DNA from 3 places in the Kitasatospora sp. NPDC094028 genome. Region 2 is predicted to be linked to each of the others. Evidence: riboswitches for the same ligand, from Rfam matches in the RefSeq annotation. Region 2 holds a riboswitch; each other region holds the start of a gene.
What was found. A riboswitch is a leader RNA that binds a small molecule or an ion and turns the genes downstream of it on or off. The one in region 2 is predicted to bind cyclic di-AMP.
Positions count from the first base shown of each region.

Region 1 (4,852 bases), on a different contig from region 2:
GAGCCGTACGTGCTGCCGCCGGAGGCGGAGCTGACCGAGGAGTCGGCGGGCCGGCTGCTGCTCGCGGTGGCGCAGCGGGCGCACGACGCCGGGGTGGACGTGGACGCGGCGCTGCGCTCGGCGGCGCGCGGCTACCGGGACGCGGTGCGCGCGGCCGAGGGGCTGGATCCGGCGGAGTAGCGGAGCGGGGTCAGGCCGCCGTGGCGGTGCGCTCGGTGGAGTGCCGCTGCGGCGGGACGACCTCGGCGATGGCGTCGCCGACGAGGGCGAGGAGTTCGGCGAGCCGCTCCAGGTCGAGGTGGGCGGGCAGTTCGGCGAGGGAGACGATCCGCTCGCCGTCCGGGCCGGCGACGCAGAACAGGTCGATCGGGCCGAGGTGCTTCTCGGCGGTGTCGACGATGGCGGCGACGTCGCTGGGGCGGCGGACGTCCCCGCTGACGCCGACGACGCGGCAGCCCGTGCGGTCGAGTTCGGCGGCGAGGTCCTCGGCGACGCCGACGTGCTGGTCGGCGATCAGCATCCCGGCGGCGCCGGCCGCGGTGAGCCGGCGGGCGAGGTCGGACCCCGACCCGCCGTCGAGTACCGCGATGACGACGACTGCCCCGGCGACCCGCATGGTCTGCTCCTCCCTGTGGGCGACACCGCACCGGCGCCCACGCGTACTGCGGAGGATCGTAGGCACGACCTGACCCTCCGCAACAGGCATTACCCCGCAGGTGACCAGACTCACGCCCGCCGTAACTCCAAGAGCTGTCCAAGAACCGTGCACGGGCCCGGCACGGGGTGTTGACGCGCGCCTCACGCACGGCTCGCGGGCGGTCCGCGCGCCGTTCACGAGCCCTTCGCGCGCCGCCGGTGGTGGTCGCGAACGCCGCGGCCCGGCCGCGCGCCGCCCACCGGATACCGTCGACCCATGCCTGCTCAGCCCGATGCCACCGCCCCGCAGCTCTTCACCTGGGAGTTCGCCGCCGATCCGTACCCGGCCTACGCCTGGCTGCGCGAGCACGCCCCGGTGCACCGCACCACGCTGCCGAGCGGGGTGGAGGCCTGGTTGGTGACGCGGTACGCGGACGCCCGGCAGGCGCTGGCGGACGGACGGCTGTCGAAGAACCCGGCGCACCATAGCGAGCAGGCGCACCGCACCGGCCGGGTCGGCATTCCGGGGGAGCGGCAGGCGGACCTGATGACGCACCTGCTGAACATCGACCCGCCGGACCACACCCGGCTGCGCCGCCTGGTGTCGAAGGCGTTCACCCCGCGCCGGGTGGCCGAGTTCGAGCCGCGGGTGCAACAGCTCACCGACCGACTGATCGACGGCTTCGCGCAGCGCGGTTCGGCGGACCTGATCCACGAGTTCGCCTTCCCGCTCCCCATCTACGCGATCTGCGACCTGCTGGGCGTGCCGGCCGAGGACCAGGACGACTTCCGGGACTGGGCCGGGATGATGATTCGACACGGCGGCGGCCAACGCGGCGGCGTGGGGCGGGCGGTGAAGCGGATGCGGGCGTACCTGCTGGAGCTGATCCACCGCAAGCGGGCGGACCTCGGGGACGACCTGATCTCCGGCCTGATCCGGGCGAGCGACCACGGCGAGCACCTGACCGAGAACGAGGCCGCGGCGATGGCCTTCATCCTGCTGTTCGCCGGTTTCGAGACGACCGTGAACCTGATCGGCAACGGCACGTACGCGCTGCTGCGCAACCCGGAGCAGCGCCGGCTGCTGCAGGAGTCGGTGGCCCGCGGCGAGAGCGGGTTGCTGGAGACGGGGATCGAGGAACTCCTGCGCTACGACGGGCCGGTGGAGCTGGCGACCTGGCGGTTCGCGACGGAGCCGCTGTCGATCGGCGGGGTGGACATCCCGGTGGGCGATCCGGTGCTGGTGGTGCTGGCGGCGGCGGACCGCGATCCGGCCCGGTTCGCCGACGAGAACACCCTGGACCTGGCCCGGGCGGACAATCCGCACCTGGGCTTCGGGCACGGCATCCACTACTGCATCGGCGCCCCGCTGGCCCGGTTGGAGGGGCGGGCCGCGCTGGCCACGCTGCTCTCCCGGCTGCCGGATCTGCGGTTGGCCGAACGGCCGGAGGAACTGCGGTGGCGGGGTGGCCTGATCATGCGGGGTCTGCGTGAACTTCCGGTCGAGTTCACCCCTGAGATCCGGTCACCTCATGCGCGTTTTGAGACCGCACCACGCTGACGCGCCGTCGCCGGTACGCCGTTGGCGCCGGTGTGAACACGCATCAATCCGGACAAAGCGACGCCGTTGGTAGGCGATTGATCACATGCCGTGATTTCTGTGTGATATCGGTGATATGAGCTTGTGATCGACCTGATGATCTGTCTAGTCTCCCTGGAGTTCGCAGCTGCGGACCTCGTGCGCGGAACGCCGAATCCTGCCCGCCGCGCCACGGGAAACCGACCAGACCCTGGGCAGGGGCGGGGGAACCAGGTTTGTTGCCGTTCCTCCACGGCTTGGGGTGAAGCCGCCCGAGCGGGATCGTCTCCGCGCACGGCGGCCGGGCCACCTCCCGGTCCGAACCCGACAGCTCACCTCGCAGGCGTGCGGAGAGGGACCCTTCATGCTGCTCGTTGGATCTGGCCGTCACCGCCGCCGCACCCAGGCCGAGAAGGTCATCGCCGTCGCCGGTGTGGCCGGTGTCGGGCTCGCGCTGCCGCTCCTCACCGCCGGCGGCGCCGTCGCCGCCCCGGCCTCCAGCTGGGACTCCGTCGCCCAGTGCGAGAGCGGCGGCGACTGGAGCATCAACACCGGCAACGGCTTCTACGGCGGACTGCAGTTCACCTCCAGCACCTGGAAGGCGTACGGCGGCACCGCCTACGCGCCGCAGGCCAACCAGGCCAGCCGGGCGCAGCAGATCACCGTCGCCGAGAAGGTGCTGGCCTCGCAGGGGCCGGGCGCCTGGCCGGTCTGCTCCCAGAAGGCCGGGCTGAGCAAGGGCGGCGCGGCCGCGTCCGTCGACGACTCCTCGGACACCCAGGCCCAGTCGGCCCCGAAGACGCAGGCTCCGAAGGCGCAGGCCCCGAAGGCGCCCAAGCCCGCCGCGAAGCCGGCCCAGCCGTCCGCGCCGAAGCACGCCGCGCCGAAGCAGGCCGAGAAGCCGGTCGACCAGTCGGCCCAGCAGTACGTCCCGAAGCACGCCGCCCCGCGCGCCGACCAGGCCCCGTCCGCGCCGACCGGCCACGACTACACCGTCCGGGCCGGTGACACGCTGTCGAACATCGCCGCCGCCCAGGGCGTGTCCGGCGGCTGGCAGGCGCTGTACCAGCACAACCAGTCGACGGTCGGCGGCGACCCGAACCTGATCATGCCCGGTCAGGTGCTGCACCTCGGCTGACCGGCCGTACCGGAAGGGGGCCGGCCGCACCGGCCCCCTTCGTCCGCAATCGCCCCGATCCGGGCGGACGGGCCGGGTCGCGCAGGTGAACTACCGGTGGGTAGTGGGGCCACACGCTGAGACGGAACCGAGGCCGACGTGGCCCCGCCGGTCCGGGCGGTTAGGCTCTGGTCGTAACGACTCCGCAATCGTCCGGCCGACAGTCACCACCCCGTCAGCCGGACCCTGCTTCCGCAAGGAGATGCCTCGTGCCGTCCATCGATGTCGTCGTAGCCCGTGAGATCCTCGACTCGCGCGGCAACCCCACGGTCGAGGTCGAGGTCGGCCTCGACGACGGCAGCACCGGCCGTGCCGCCGTCCCCTCGGGTGCCTCCACCGGCGCCTTCGAGGCGCTGGAGCTGCGCGACGGTGACAAGAACCGCTACTTCGGCAAGGGCGTCGAGAAGGCCGTCCTGGCCGTCATCGAGCAGATCGGCCCGGAGCTCGTCGGCTACGACGCCACCGAGCAGCGCCTGATCGACCAGGCCATGCTCGACCTGGACGCCACCCCGGACAAGTCCTCGCTCGGCGCCAACGCCATCCTGGGCGTCTCGCTGGCCGTCGCGCACGCCGCCTCCGAGGCCAGCGACCTGCCGCTGTTCCGCTACCTGGGCGGCCCGAACGCGCACGTCCTGCCCGTTCCGATGATGAACATCCTCAACGGCGGTTCGCACGCGGACTCCAACGTCGACATCCAGGAGTTCATGATCGCCCCGATCGGCGCGGAGTCCTTCTCCGAGGCCGTCCGCTGGGGCGTCGAGGTCTACCACACCCTCAAGGGCGTGCTGAAGGAGCGCGGCCTGTCCACCGGCCTCGGCGACGAGGGCGGCTTCGCGCCGAACCTGGACAGCAACCGCGAGGCCCTGGACCTCATCGTGGAGGCCATCGAGAAGGCCGGCTACGTGCCCGGCCGCGACGTCGCGCTGGCCCTGGACGTCGCCTCCTCCGAGTTCTACGAGGACGGCGCCTACCAGTTCGAGGGCAAGGCCCTCTCCGCCGCCGAGCTCATCGAGTACTACGCCGAGCTGGTCGAGGCCTACCCGCTGGTCTCCATCGAGGACCCGCTGGACGAGTCGGACTGGGACGGCTGGAAGGCCATGACCGTCAAGCTGGGCGACAAGGTCCAGCTGGTCGGCGACGACCTGTTCGTCACCAACCCGGCCCGCCTGGCCCGTGGCATCGAGACCGGCACCGCCAACGCCCTGCTGGTGAAGGTGAACCAGATCGGCTCGCTCACCGAGACCCTGGACGCCGTCGAGCTGGCCCAGCGCAACGGCTACCGCTGCATGATGTCGCACCGCTCCGGCGAGACCGAGGACGTCACCATCGCCGACCTCGCCGTCGCCACCAACTGCGGCCAGATCAAGACCGGCGCCCCGGCCCGCTCCGAGCGCGTCGCCAAGTACAACCAGCTGCTGCGCATCGAGGAGATCCTCGACGACGCCGCCGAGTACGCCGGC
Region 1 is NZ_JBMVFA010000069.1:1,010-5,861, forward strand. It holds gene ACPC54_RS41475 (nucleoside triphosphate pyrophosphohydrolase) at 1-180, shown strand, start outside; gene ACPC54_RS41480 (SDR family NAD(P)-dependent oxidoreductase) at 191-616, opposite strand; gene ACPC54_RS41485 (cytochrome P450 family protein) at 914-2,197, shown strand; cyclic di-AMP (ydaO/yuaA leader) riboswitch at 2,408-2,575, shown strand; gene ACPC54_RS41490 (transglycosylase family protein) at 2,580-3,353, shown strand; gene eno (phosphopyruvate hydratase) at 3,602-4,852, shown strand, end outside.
Region 1: it holds a riboswitch for cyclic di-AMP, as region 2 does, so the genes downstream of both, ACPC54_RS41490 (transglycosylase family protein) here and ACPC54_RS05650 (M23 family metallopeptidase) in region 2, are expected to answer to the same signal.

Region 2 (4,852 bases):
CGTGCGGCACGGCGATGATGTCGGCGAGCAGCCAGCCGAGGTCAGGGTTGGTGGTCATGGAACTCTCCGGGCTGGGGAAGTCGGGGGTAAGCGGTACGGGAAGGGTCGGTCGGGGGCTGGTTCCGGGCGTCCGAGCGGCCGCTGGCCGTCCCGGCCTGGAACATCGCCATGAACGCCTGCGCGTCCCGGGCCGAGCGGTGGGGCGGCGCGGGCGGCGGAGCGGGGGCGGCGTGCTGGGCGGGGCGGCCCGGGCGGCCGCGCCGGTGGCTCCGGCGGGGCAGCGGCGGGGGCGGACCGTCGGCCGGGTAGGACGGCGGGGCCTCCACCAGGGGGTGGCCGGTGAGGTGGCCGGCCGGGGTCGCGGTGCCGAAGGCCGGGCCGTCCGGGCCGAGGCCGGGGACGGTGGGCGGCAGCGGCTCGGTGAGCAGCGCGTTCGGCAGCATCACGACCACCCGCACGCCGCCGTACGGCGAGGGCGCGGAGCTGAGGGTGACCCGGAAGCCGTACTGCTCGGCGAGCCGGCCGACCGCCGCCAGGCCCAGCTGCGGGGCCTCGCCGAGCCGGGAGACCTCCAGGGTGGTGCCGCCGGCCAGGGTGGCGGCGGCCTTGGCGACGGCGAGTTCCGGCATGCCGACGCCGCAGTCGTCGATCTCGATGACGGCGCCGTTGTGCACCGGCACCACGGTGACGAACACCTGGGTGCTGGGCGGGGAGTAGCGGGTGGCGTTGTCCAGCAGCTCGGCGGTGGCGTGGATCAGCGCCTCCGCGGCGGCGCCGACCACCGCGGTCTCGATCCGGCTGCGCAGCACCACCCGCTGGAACGGCAGGATGCGCGACTGGGCGCCGCGCACGACGTCCTCCAGCAGGACGGGTTCCGGCCAGTGCCGCCCGGCCCGGGCGCCGCACAGCACGGCCAGCGTCTGGGCGAGGCGGGCCTGTTGGGCGGCGGCGTGATCGGCCTTGAGCAGGCCCTCCAGCAGGGCGGGGTCGTCGTGGGTGCGTTCCATCTCGTCGAGCAGCGCCTGCTGGTCGTGGGCCATCACGAGGATCCGGCGGGCGACGCTGAGGAAGGCCCGCTGGGCGGCGGCGGTGAGCTCCTGCTCGTGCTGGACGGCGGCGAGCTCGGCGCCGCGGCGGGCGAGTTCGGCGTCCAGTTCGCCCTGGAGGACGGCGAGTTCGCGCTGCAGCAGGTCGGCGCGGCGGCGCTGGGTGACGGACACGGCGTGGTAGTGCGCGGCGGCCACCAGGGCGAGGACGGCGAGCACGCCGGTTGCCGTTGCGCACCATTGAGTCATCGTCACGTCGCGAATTGTAAGGCGATGATCGTACGAAGGTGTGACCGGATCTCGCCATGTGACCGGATCTCGTCAATATCCGGCAACGGGGCGCCGGTTCTGCCTCGTTCGACCGCGATCCGGAGCCACCGGTCCCGCCCGGCCCGGGCCTTGGCGGTGCGCCGGCGGCCCGGCGATCGGCCGAACAGCACCTCCTGATGTGGAGGAATCGTGCGCGGGGTGTCGGGAAAGCGATGCTGTCCGGTGCAGGCGGCGCGCGCCCGGGACACCGGCCCGTCCGGCCGTCCCGTCCGGTCGGGCCGCCCGCCCGGTCAGGCGCCCTCGACCCGGAACGGGTCGTGCTCGGCGAGCAGCTTCTCCAGCCGGGCCTGGTCGACCCGGGCGACGGTGTCGTTGGACTCCTGGCGGTCGCGGATCACCTTGGCCAGGGTGAACGCGGAAGTCACGGTGTAGAGCAGGCCGATCCCGAGGAAGGCCCGGGTCCACCCGCCGACCGGCAGGTAGGCGATCCCGAGGGCGAGGGCCGTCCCGGAGACGGCGAAGGAGAGCACGGCCTGCACGGAGTACGCGGCCGTGGTGCGGGTCTGCATCGGTGCGTTCATGGCGCCAGCATGCGGCGGTCCGGCCGGGCGGCACATGAGTAGGAGTGCTCAATCGGGAAGCGGCAGTTGACGTGTTCGGCCCCATTCGTCCCGGGCGGACGGCTTGGAATCAGAGCTGCCTAGGATTAACGTTTGATAACGCAGCGCGGTCGTCAACGCCGTACCCAGACGGCACCGTGCGCGTCGCCTAATCCCGCCGGCCGGCCTCCGGGCAGGTCAGGGAGCCGGGGAACCACGTTCCTTGGGGTGAATCGGCGGGGCCCCGGCCCGGCCGTAGGAGACCTTCCTGCTCCGAACCCGTCAGCTAACCCGGTAGGCGCGAGGGAAGGAAAGGAGCGCGCCTCCGTGGCGTCGACGCACACCCCGGCCCAGCCGGCCGGCCCCGCAACCGGCACCCAGCTGCTCGACCACCCCGGCCCGGACGGCCCCGCCGGCCAGGACGGCCAGGACGGCCCGGAGGCCCTCGGCCCCGAGGCCGAGACCAACCGCCACCGGCTGCCCCGTCAGTCCCGCGGCGCCTCCCCGCTGCTCGGCGTCACCGCCGTCGCCGCCACCCTGGGCGCCACCGGCTTCGCCTCCGCCACCCCGGCCGCCGCCCCCGCCATCGAGGCCCCCGACGAGGCCCCCGTCGCGCTCTCCGCCGACCCGGGCCTCGCGCTCGCCGCCCGCATCCAGCAGCAGGCCGACAGCCAGCGCACCGCCGCCGAGGAGAGCGCCCGCCTGCAGGCCGCCAAGGAGGCCGAGGCCAAGGCCGCCGCCAAGGAGGCCGAGGCCAAGCGCGCCGCCGAGGAGGCCGAGCGCGCCAAGGCCGCCGCGCTCACCCTGCCGGTCGCCGACTACCGGCTCTCCGCCCACTACGGGCAGAGCGCCCGCTACTGGGCCCACCTGCACACCGGCCTGGACTTCGCCGCCGACACCGGCACCCCGGTGATGGCGGTCGGCCAGGGCACCGTCACCTCGGCCGGCTGGTCCGGCTCGTACGGCTACCGGATCGTCGAGACCCTGCCGGACGGCACCGAGATCTGGTACTGCCACCTCTCCTCGATCATCAAGGGCTCCGGCCAGGTCACCGCCGGCCAGCAGATCGGCAAGGTCGGCGCCACCGGCAACGTCACCGGCCCGCACCTGCACCTGGAGGTCCGTCCGGGCGGCGGCGCCCCGGTCGACCCGGAGCCCTGGCTCCAGCAGCGCGGCCTCAACCCCTGAGGCCCCTCGGGTTCCTGAGGTCCGCGGGCTCCTGAGGGCCTCGACGCTTCGACGGAAGGGCCCCGGCGGTGGAGACGAACTCCACCGCCGGGGCCCTTGCGCGTCCTCAGCCGGGCTTCCTCACTCCGCCGGCAGCTGCGCCAGGTACGCCTCGATCTCCTCCGGCCCCGGCTCCGGCGCCAGCTCCGGGAACTCCTCGACCAGCAGCCGGGGCAGCCCCGGCACCGTCCACTCGCCGGACAGGTCGAGCGCCGCCTCGGCCGCCGCCTCCTCGAACGTCCCGAAGTCCCCGGCCAGTTCGTCCGGCATCGGCCGCCCCAGCGCGTTCAGCTCGGCCAGGTTGCGGTAGCTGCGCCGCATCAGGCCGTGCTCCAGCAGCCGCCGCGCGCCATCGGTGGCCATGCCCACCGACAGCACCCGGGCCGGGCCCCAGCCGCGCTCGTCGAGCTCGTCCAGCCACCCGGCCGCCGTCAGCGCCTCGTACCCGGCCAGCCGCTTCTCCTCGGTCAGCGCGGCGTAGCCGGCCAGCCACGCGCGCACCGCCGCCGGGTCCGCGACGTCCACCCCGTGCGCGTGCATCAGCAGCGCGTGCAGCCGCGGCCAGGTCACCAGGTCGGCGCGGCGCAGCAGCCCGGCCGCGACCTCGCCCTGCCACTCGGCCTCGGCGTGCAGCCGCTCCTGGCGCTTGGCGTTGAGCCGCTTCGCCGCCCGCTGGTGGTCGACCAGCAGCCGGACGGCCTCGCCGTACGCGAGCGGATCCTCCTCCGGCGCGGGTTGGACGTAGAGGTGGAGGCGTTCGTACAGCAGCTGCTCCACCGCGTTCGAGGTCAGTTCGGGCCAGCCGTCGTGCATCCTGCCCTCGCCGAGCTCCAGCAGCGCCAGCACCGCGCGCAGCGGCGCCTCGGCCACCGGCGCGCGGTCCTGCTCGGCCGCCCAGGCGAGCAGGTCGGCGGCCCTGGTGCGCGGGGCGAGCCGCAGGTCTTCGTCGTTCATGCTCCGAACGGTAGCCGCCGGGCGCCGGTAGGGTCGGCAGCCATGGTCCCCGTTCGACTCACCGGCCCCCGGCTGGCCATCCGCGAGCACCACCACACCCCGGAGGAAGTGGCGGCGCTGCACGCCGTGTTCGGCGATCCGGAGGTCACCCGCCACCTGCCGTTCGGTCCGCGCGACCCGGACACCTGCGCCGACCAGCTGGAACTCTGCCTGGACGAGGCGATGGCCGAGCCGCGCCGGATCTACCGGCTCGCCGTCGCCCTGCGCACGGACACCGGCGGCGACACCGCCGCCGACACCGCTGTCGACGACCCGGTCCGCGCGACCCTGATCGGCCAGGGCTCGCTCACGCTCGGCCCGCGCCGCAGCGCCCACCTCGGGTACGCGCTGCGCCGCGACGCGTGGGGCCGCGGCTACGCCGGCGAGCTGGCCGGGCTGCTCTGCGGCCTCGCCTTCGGCCCGCTCGGCGTGCACCGGCTGGTCGCCCTGACCGACGTGGACAACCGGGCCTCCGCCCGGGTGCTCACCCGGCTCGGCTTCCGGCTGGAGGGGCGGGTGCGGCACGACGTGCACAAGGACGGCGTCTGGTCGGACTCGCACCAGTACGCGCTGCTCGCCGACGAGTGGCCCGGGGCGCGGTCCGGGGGTTAACCCCACCCCCGGTCCGGCGGGCCTCCCGATGGTCCCCCGGTCCCCCGAGCGGCCAGACTGTGGAACGTCAGACGAGCGCGAACGACCGCGAGAACGAGGGACCGG
Region 2 is NZ_JBMVFA010000002.1:552,984-557,835, forward strand. It holds gene ACPC54_RS05635 (roadblock/LC7 domain-containing protein) at 1-58, opposite strand, end outside; gene ACPC54_RS05640 (ATP-binding protein) at 42-1,295, opposite strand; gene ACPC54_RS05645 (YiaA/YiaB family inner membrane protein) at 1,607-1,897, opposite strand; cyclic di-AMP (ydaO/yuaA leader) riboswitch at 2,072-2,230, shown strand; gene ACPC54_RS05650 (M23 family metallopeptidase) at 2,243-3,103, shown strand; gene ACPC54_RS05655 (hypothetical protein) at 3,224-4,096, opposite strand; gene ACPC54_RS05660 (GNAT family N-acetyltransferase) at 4,139-4,747, shown strand.

Region 3 (4,852 bases), on a different contig from region 2:
GAGCAGGCCGGCACAGATCAGCATCGCGGTGCGGAAGGCGGAGTCCACCGAGGACGGCACCCGGTAGGCGTCGCCGCTCAGCCCGGCCAGCGCCGGGAGGGCGGCGACCGCGAGCAGGCCGGCCGCGCGGGCGGCGGCGTTGTTGACGCCGCTGGCGATGCCCGCGTGCCGGACCTCGACGGCCGCCAGCACCGTCGCGGTCAGCGGCGCGACCAGCAGCGTCATCCCGCAGCCCATCACCGTGACGGCGGGCAGCACGTCCAGCCAGTAGGAGGAGCCCGGGCCGGTGCGCAGCATCAGCAGCACCCCGGCGGCGCACAGCAGCGGGCCGATGGTCAGCGGCAGCCGCGGGCCGATCCGCTTGCCGAGCCGCCCGGCGCGGGCGGACAGTGCGAGCATCAGCACCGTGATCGGCACCAGCGCGAAGCCGGATACCAGCGGCGAGAACCCGGCCACGATCTGCAGCTGCACCACCAGCAGGAAGAACACCCCGCTGAACGCGGCGTAGACGCACAGCGTGACCAGGTTCACGGCGGTGAACAGCCGGGCGGAGAACAGGCCGAGTGGCAGCATCGGGTCCGGCGTGCGGCGCTCGACCACCAGGAAGGCGGCCCCGAGCAGCAGGCCGAGCGCGCCGGAGATCCAGACCGTGGGGGACAGGCCCTCGCCGGCGGCGGTCAGCGCGTAGGTGAGCGCGCCGAGGGCGAGCGCGGCCAGCAGCGCGCCGGTCACGTCGAAGCGGCCGCTCGCGCTCTCGTCCCGGCTCTCCGGGACGAACCGGGAGGTGACCGCGATCACGGCGGCGGCCAGCGGCAGGTTCAGCAGGAAGATCCAGCGCCAGCCGGGGCCGTCCACCAGCCAGCCGCCGAGGAACGGCCCGACCGCGGCGGACACGCCGCCCAGGCCGGACCACAGGCCGACCGCCGGCGAGCGGTCGTCCGGATGGAAGACGGCCTGGAGCATGGCGAGCGAACCGGGGGTCAGCAGGGCGCCGCCGATGCCCTGGACGGCGCGGGCGGCGATCAGCACCTCGATGTTCGGCGCGGCGGCGCAGGCCGCGGAGGCGGCGGCGAACCAGACCACGCCGAGCAGGAACACCCGGCGCCGGCCGTACCGGTCGCCGAGCGCGCCGCCGAGCAGGATCAGCCCGGCGAGGGTGAGCAGGTAGGAGTTGAGCGTCCACTGCAGGGACGCCAGCGAGGCGCCGAGATCGGCGCCGATGCGCGGCAGCGCGACGTTGACGACCGTCCCGTCGAGCATCGCCATGCTGGAGCCGAGCACCGTCGCCAGTAGTACCCAGCGACCCTGCGCGGTGCCCAGGCGCAGGGTGCCGGCCTCGGAGGTGGCCACGGTCCGATCCTGGGCCCCCGGGGGCGTGCGTGACAAGGGTCACCGGGCGGTGTGTCGACGGCGACGCGGGGTGTCCGGGCGGCTGCGGTGCGTGGCCGAGTTCGGCGCAGGGTCGTGGATCAGTGGCGCCCGGTGAATGGATTGTGCACGCACGGTACGGCAGCTCGTGCGGAGGGTCACCGGCGGCCCCCTGCGGGCCCGTCCTTCGGGAGATCGACATTGCTTCACCCGAACGGATGGGTTTTAGTTCAGCGACCGCCCGGCCAGCCCGGACGGATCCGCCGGGTGGAACGCCGAGTCCTGCCGCTGCCCGGTGGCTCGCACTGAACTCTGTACGGCAGGAGCGGGGGACCCACAGGTAAGTCGCCGGACCAGTGATCCGCGCCTCGACGCGCGGACGGCCAGGGCCGGCTTGGGGTGAAGCCGCACATGCGGCCGGGCAACTCCAGCCCGAACCCGACAGCTCACCTCGCAGGCGTCGGAGAGGACACTTCCATGCCTGCTCAGGCTCGTCGTATCACCCTGCCCCGCGCCGCCCGGATCGGCATCGCCACCGCGGTCACCGGGGTCTCCTTCGCCCTCCCGCTGGTCACCGTGGTGAGCGCCCAGGCCCACACCGCCCCCGCCGCGCACCACGTCGCCGCCGCCGCGGCCGTGGCCCGGCCGGCCGCCCCGGCCGCCGCTTCCGCTGCCGCCGCGGACGAGAACTACCGGGTCGTCAGCGGTGACACCCTGTCGAAGATCGCCGACGCCAAGCACGTCCAGGGTGGCTGGCAGGCGCTGTACGAGCGCAACCACGCGGTCGTCGGTGCCAACCCGAACCTGATCTTCCCGGGCCAGCAGCTCGTCGTCGCCGGCCACGCCGCGGCGCCGGCCGCCCCCGCTGCGCCGGCCGCCCCGGCCGCTCCGGCCGAGAAGCCCGCCGCGCCGGCCGCCAAGCCGCAGGCCTCCTCGGTCTCGCAGGACCGGCTCCAGGTCACCACCGAGGCCGCCAAGCCGGCCGCCAAGGTGCAGACCCAGGTTCAGACCGCCGCCCCGGCGCAGGCCGTGACCGCCGCTCCGGTCGCCGCCACCTCCGGCTTCGTCGCGCCGCTGGCCAACCCGGTGCTGGGCGAGGCCTACGGCGTCGCCGGCTCGATGTGGGCCTCCGGCCACCACACCGGCCAGGACTTCGTCGCCTCCACCGGCACCCCGCTGCGCGCGGTCGCCAACGGTGTCGTGGTCAAGGCCGGCAACGGCGGCGCCTACGGCAACGAGGTCGAGATCAAGCTCGCCGACGGCCACTACGCGCAGTACGCGCACCTCTCGGTGATCGGCGTGTCGATCGGTCAGACCGTCACCGTCGGCCAGCAGCTCGGCCTGTCCGGTGCGACCGGCAACGTGACCGGCCCGCACCTGCACTTCGAGATCCGCACCGGTCCGGAGTACGGCTCGGACATCGACCCGGTCGCCTACCTGCGGGCGCACGGCGTCGCGCTGTAACCCTTCCGGGGTTCAGGAACCACCGCCGGTGCGGGGCGAATCGGCCCTCCGGGATGGTCATGTCGGGTGACCGCTCGACCGGATGACCGCCGCACCGGTGGACATGGGCGCGGGACACGCCCAGGCCGGCCCGGCTTCGCGAGACCTTCCTCGCGGAGCCGGGCCGGCCGCTTTCGCGTTCGAGGAGGTCGAACGTGGCGTCAACCCCGGTGTTCCGCACGGTGGCCGGGGCGGGCGGACGGTCCGGGGGCGCGCGATGCTGTCGGGTGGTCAGCGCCCGGCCGGTCCGGCGGGCGGGAACGTCCGGGTGGAGGAGGCCGGATGGCCGTCCGCAGTGGGGGCGCGGTCGCGGTCGCCGTGCTGGGCACCGGCGGCGGGCCGGACGGGATCGTCGCAGAGGCCGTGAACCCGCTGAACGCGCTTCGGGGGGTGGGGAGTTCGGGTGCGGGGGCGGCGGCCGGAGCTGTACGCGCGGCTGGGGCGGGTCGTGCTGGAGGACGCCGTCGAGCGGTGACTACCCGCGGTGTACGGGCAGGCCGTACTCGGCGGCGGTGAGCAGCTCGTGCACCCGGTGGCCGAAGTCCTCGGTGTCGCGGGCGGGTCGGGGGAAGACCAGGCGGACGTCGTGGTGGCCGTCCGGGTGGTCCAGGCGCAGCACCAGGCCGTGGCGGTCCAGGGCGAGCGGGCGGACCTCGGGGCGGCGGGCGAGCAGGGCCGGGTCGAGCAGGCGGGTGAGGACGGCGAGCGCGTCGGGGTGCTCGTCGGCGAAGTGGGTGAGCAGCGCGGCCTCGTGGCCGGCCAGCGGGTCGGGGGTGGCGAGGGCGAGGTCGGCGGCGGTGAGCGCGCCGGTGCCGTACGGGGTGGCGAGGACGGCGTGGGCGACGTCCACGCGCAGGTGGACGCTGAGGCCGTCGTCGGCGAGGTGGGCCAGGTACAGTCGCCCGGCGAGGGTGAGGCGGGCGCGGACGCGGTCCCGGACGGCGACCGGGGAGACGTCGGTGACGTCGAGGACGACGGCGAGGCCGTCGGCGGCGCGGGCGGCGGCCGAGGTGAGCGGGGCGTCGAGCGGGGCGGACAGCCGCAGGCGGGAGCCGTGCACGCTGACCGGGGTGTCCAGGTCGTGCTGCTCGCCGAGGGCGCGGACGGTGAGCGAGGAGGTCGAGCCGAGCAGGCTGAGCGCCCGTTCGGCGGTGGTGGGCTCGGGCGCCTCGGCGTCGCCGGCGGGCAGGGTCATGGCGGACCTCCAGTAAGTTAGGTGAGCCTAACCTAATATTCGCCCGGGGGTGTGGCAAGTGGGCGCGGAGGCCCCGGAGGTGCGCCGAAGGGCCCGGACGCCGTGCGCGTCGGGGCCCTTCGCGGGTGGGTGGTTCAGGAGACGACGGCCTGCGCGTCGATCTCCACCAGCATCGGCTCCTGCGGGAGTTCGACGAAGACGGTGGTCCGGCAGGGCTTCACGCCGCCCGGCCTGACGTTCTCGTCGATGAACTCGGCGTACACCTCGTTCATCAGCGGGAAGTCGGCGCGCTTGGTGAGGTAGACACGGAACATCACCACGTCCTCGATGGTCGCGCCGCCGGCCTCGACGATGGCCTTGACGTTCTCCAGGGTGCGGCGGGTCTGCGCCTTCACGTCGCCGTGGTGGAGGTACTCGCCGGTGGCCGGGTCCTGCGGGCCCTGCCCGGAGACCTGGAGGATCGGGCCCTTGCGGACGCCCTGGGAGAACATCCAGGCCGGGGCGGGGGCGCCGTCGGTGCGGATCTCGACCTTGTCGGACATGGGACTCCTTGGCTGCTCGTGAAGTGACGGTGCGTCAGGTCCGGTCGGGGCGCCCGCAGTCGGCCGACACGGCGCGGGCGGTGGCGAGCAGCTGGGGCAGCAGCTCCAGCACCTGCTCGTACGGGAGGACGACGTCCGGCACCGAGAGGGAGGCCGCGGCGACGACCCGTCCGCTGGCGTCCCGGATCGGGGCGGCCACGCAGTTGATGAACGCCTCGTGCTCGGCGTGGTCCTGCGCCCAGCC
Region 3 is NZ_JBMVFA010000022.1:35,995-40,846, forward strand. It holds gene ACPC54_RS27600 (MFS transporter) at 1-1,350, opposite strand, end outside; cyclic di-AMP (ydaO/yuaA leader) riboswitch at 1,662-1,843, shown strand; gene ACPC54_RS27605 (peptidoglycan DD-metalloendopeptidase family protein) at 1,846-2,832, shown strand; gene ACPC54_RS27610 (DUF2470 domain-containing protein) at 3,347-4,066, opposite strand; gene ACPC54_RS27615 (RidA family protein) at 4,201-4,608, opposite strand; gene ACPC54_RS27620 (IclR family transcriptional regulator) at 4,643-4,852, opposite strand, start outside.
Region 3: it holds a riboswitch for cyclic di-AMP, as region 2 does, so the genes downstream of both, ACPC54_RS27605 (peptidoglycan DD-metalloendopeptidase family protein) here and ACPC54_RS05650 (M23 family metallopeptidase) in region 2, are expected to answer to the same signal.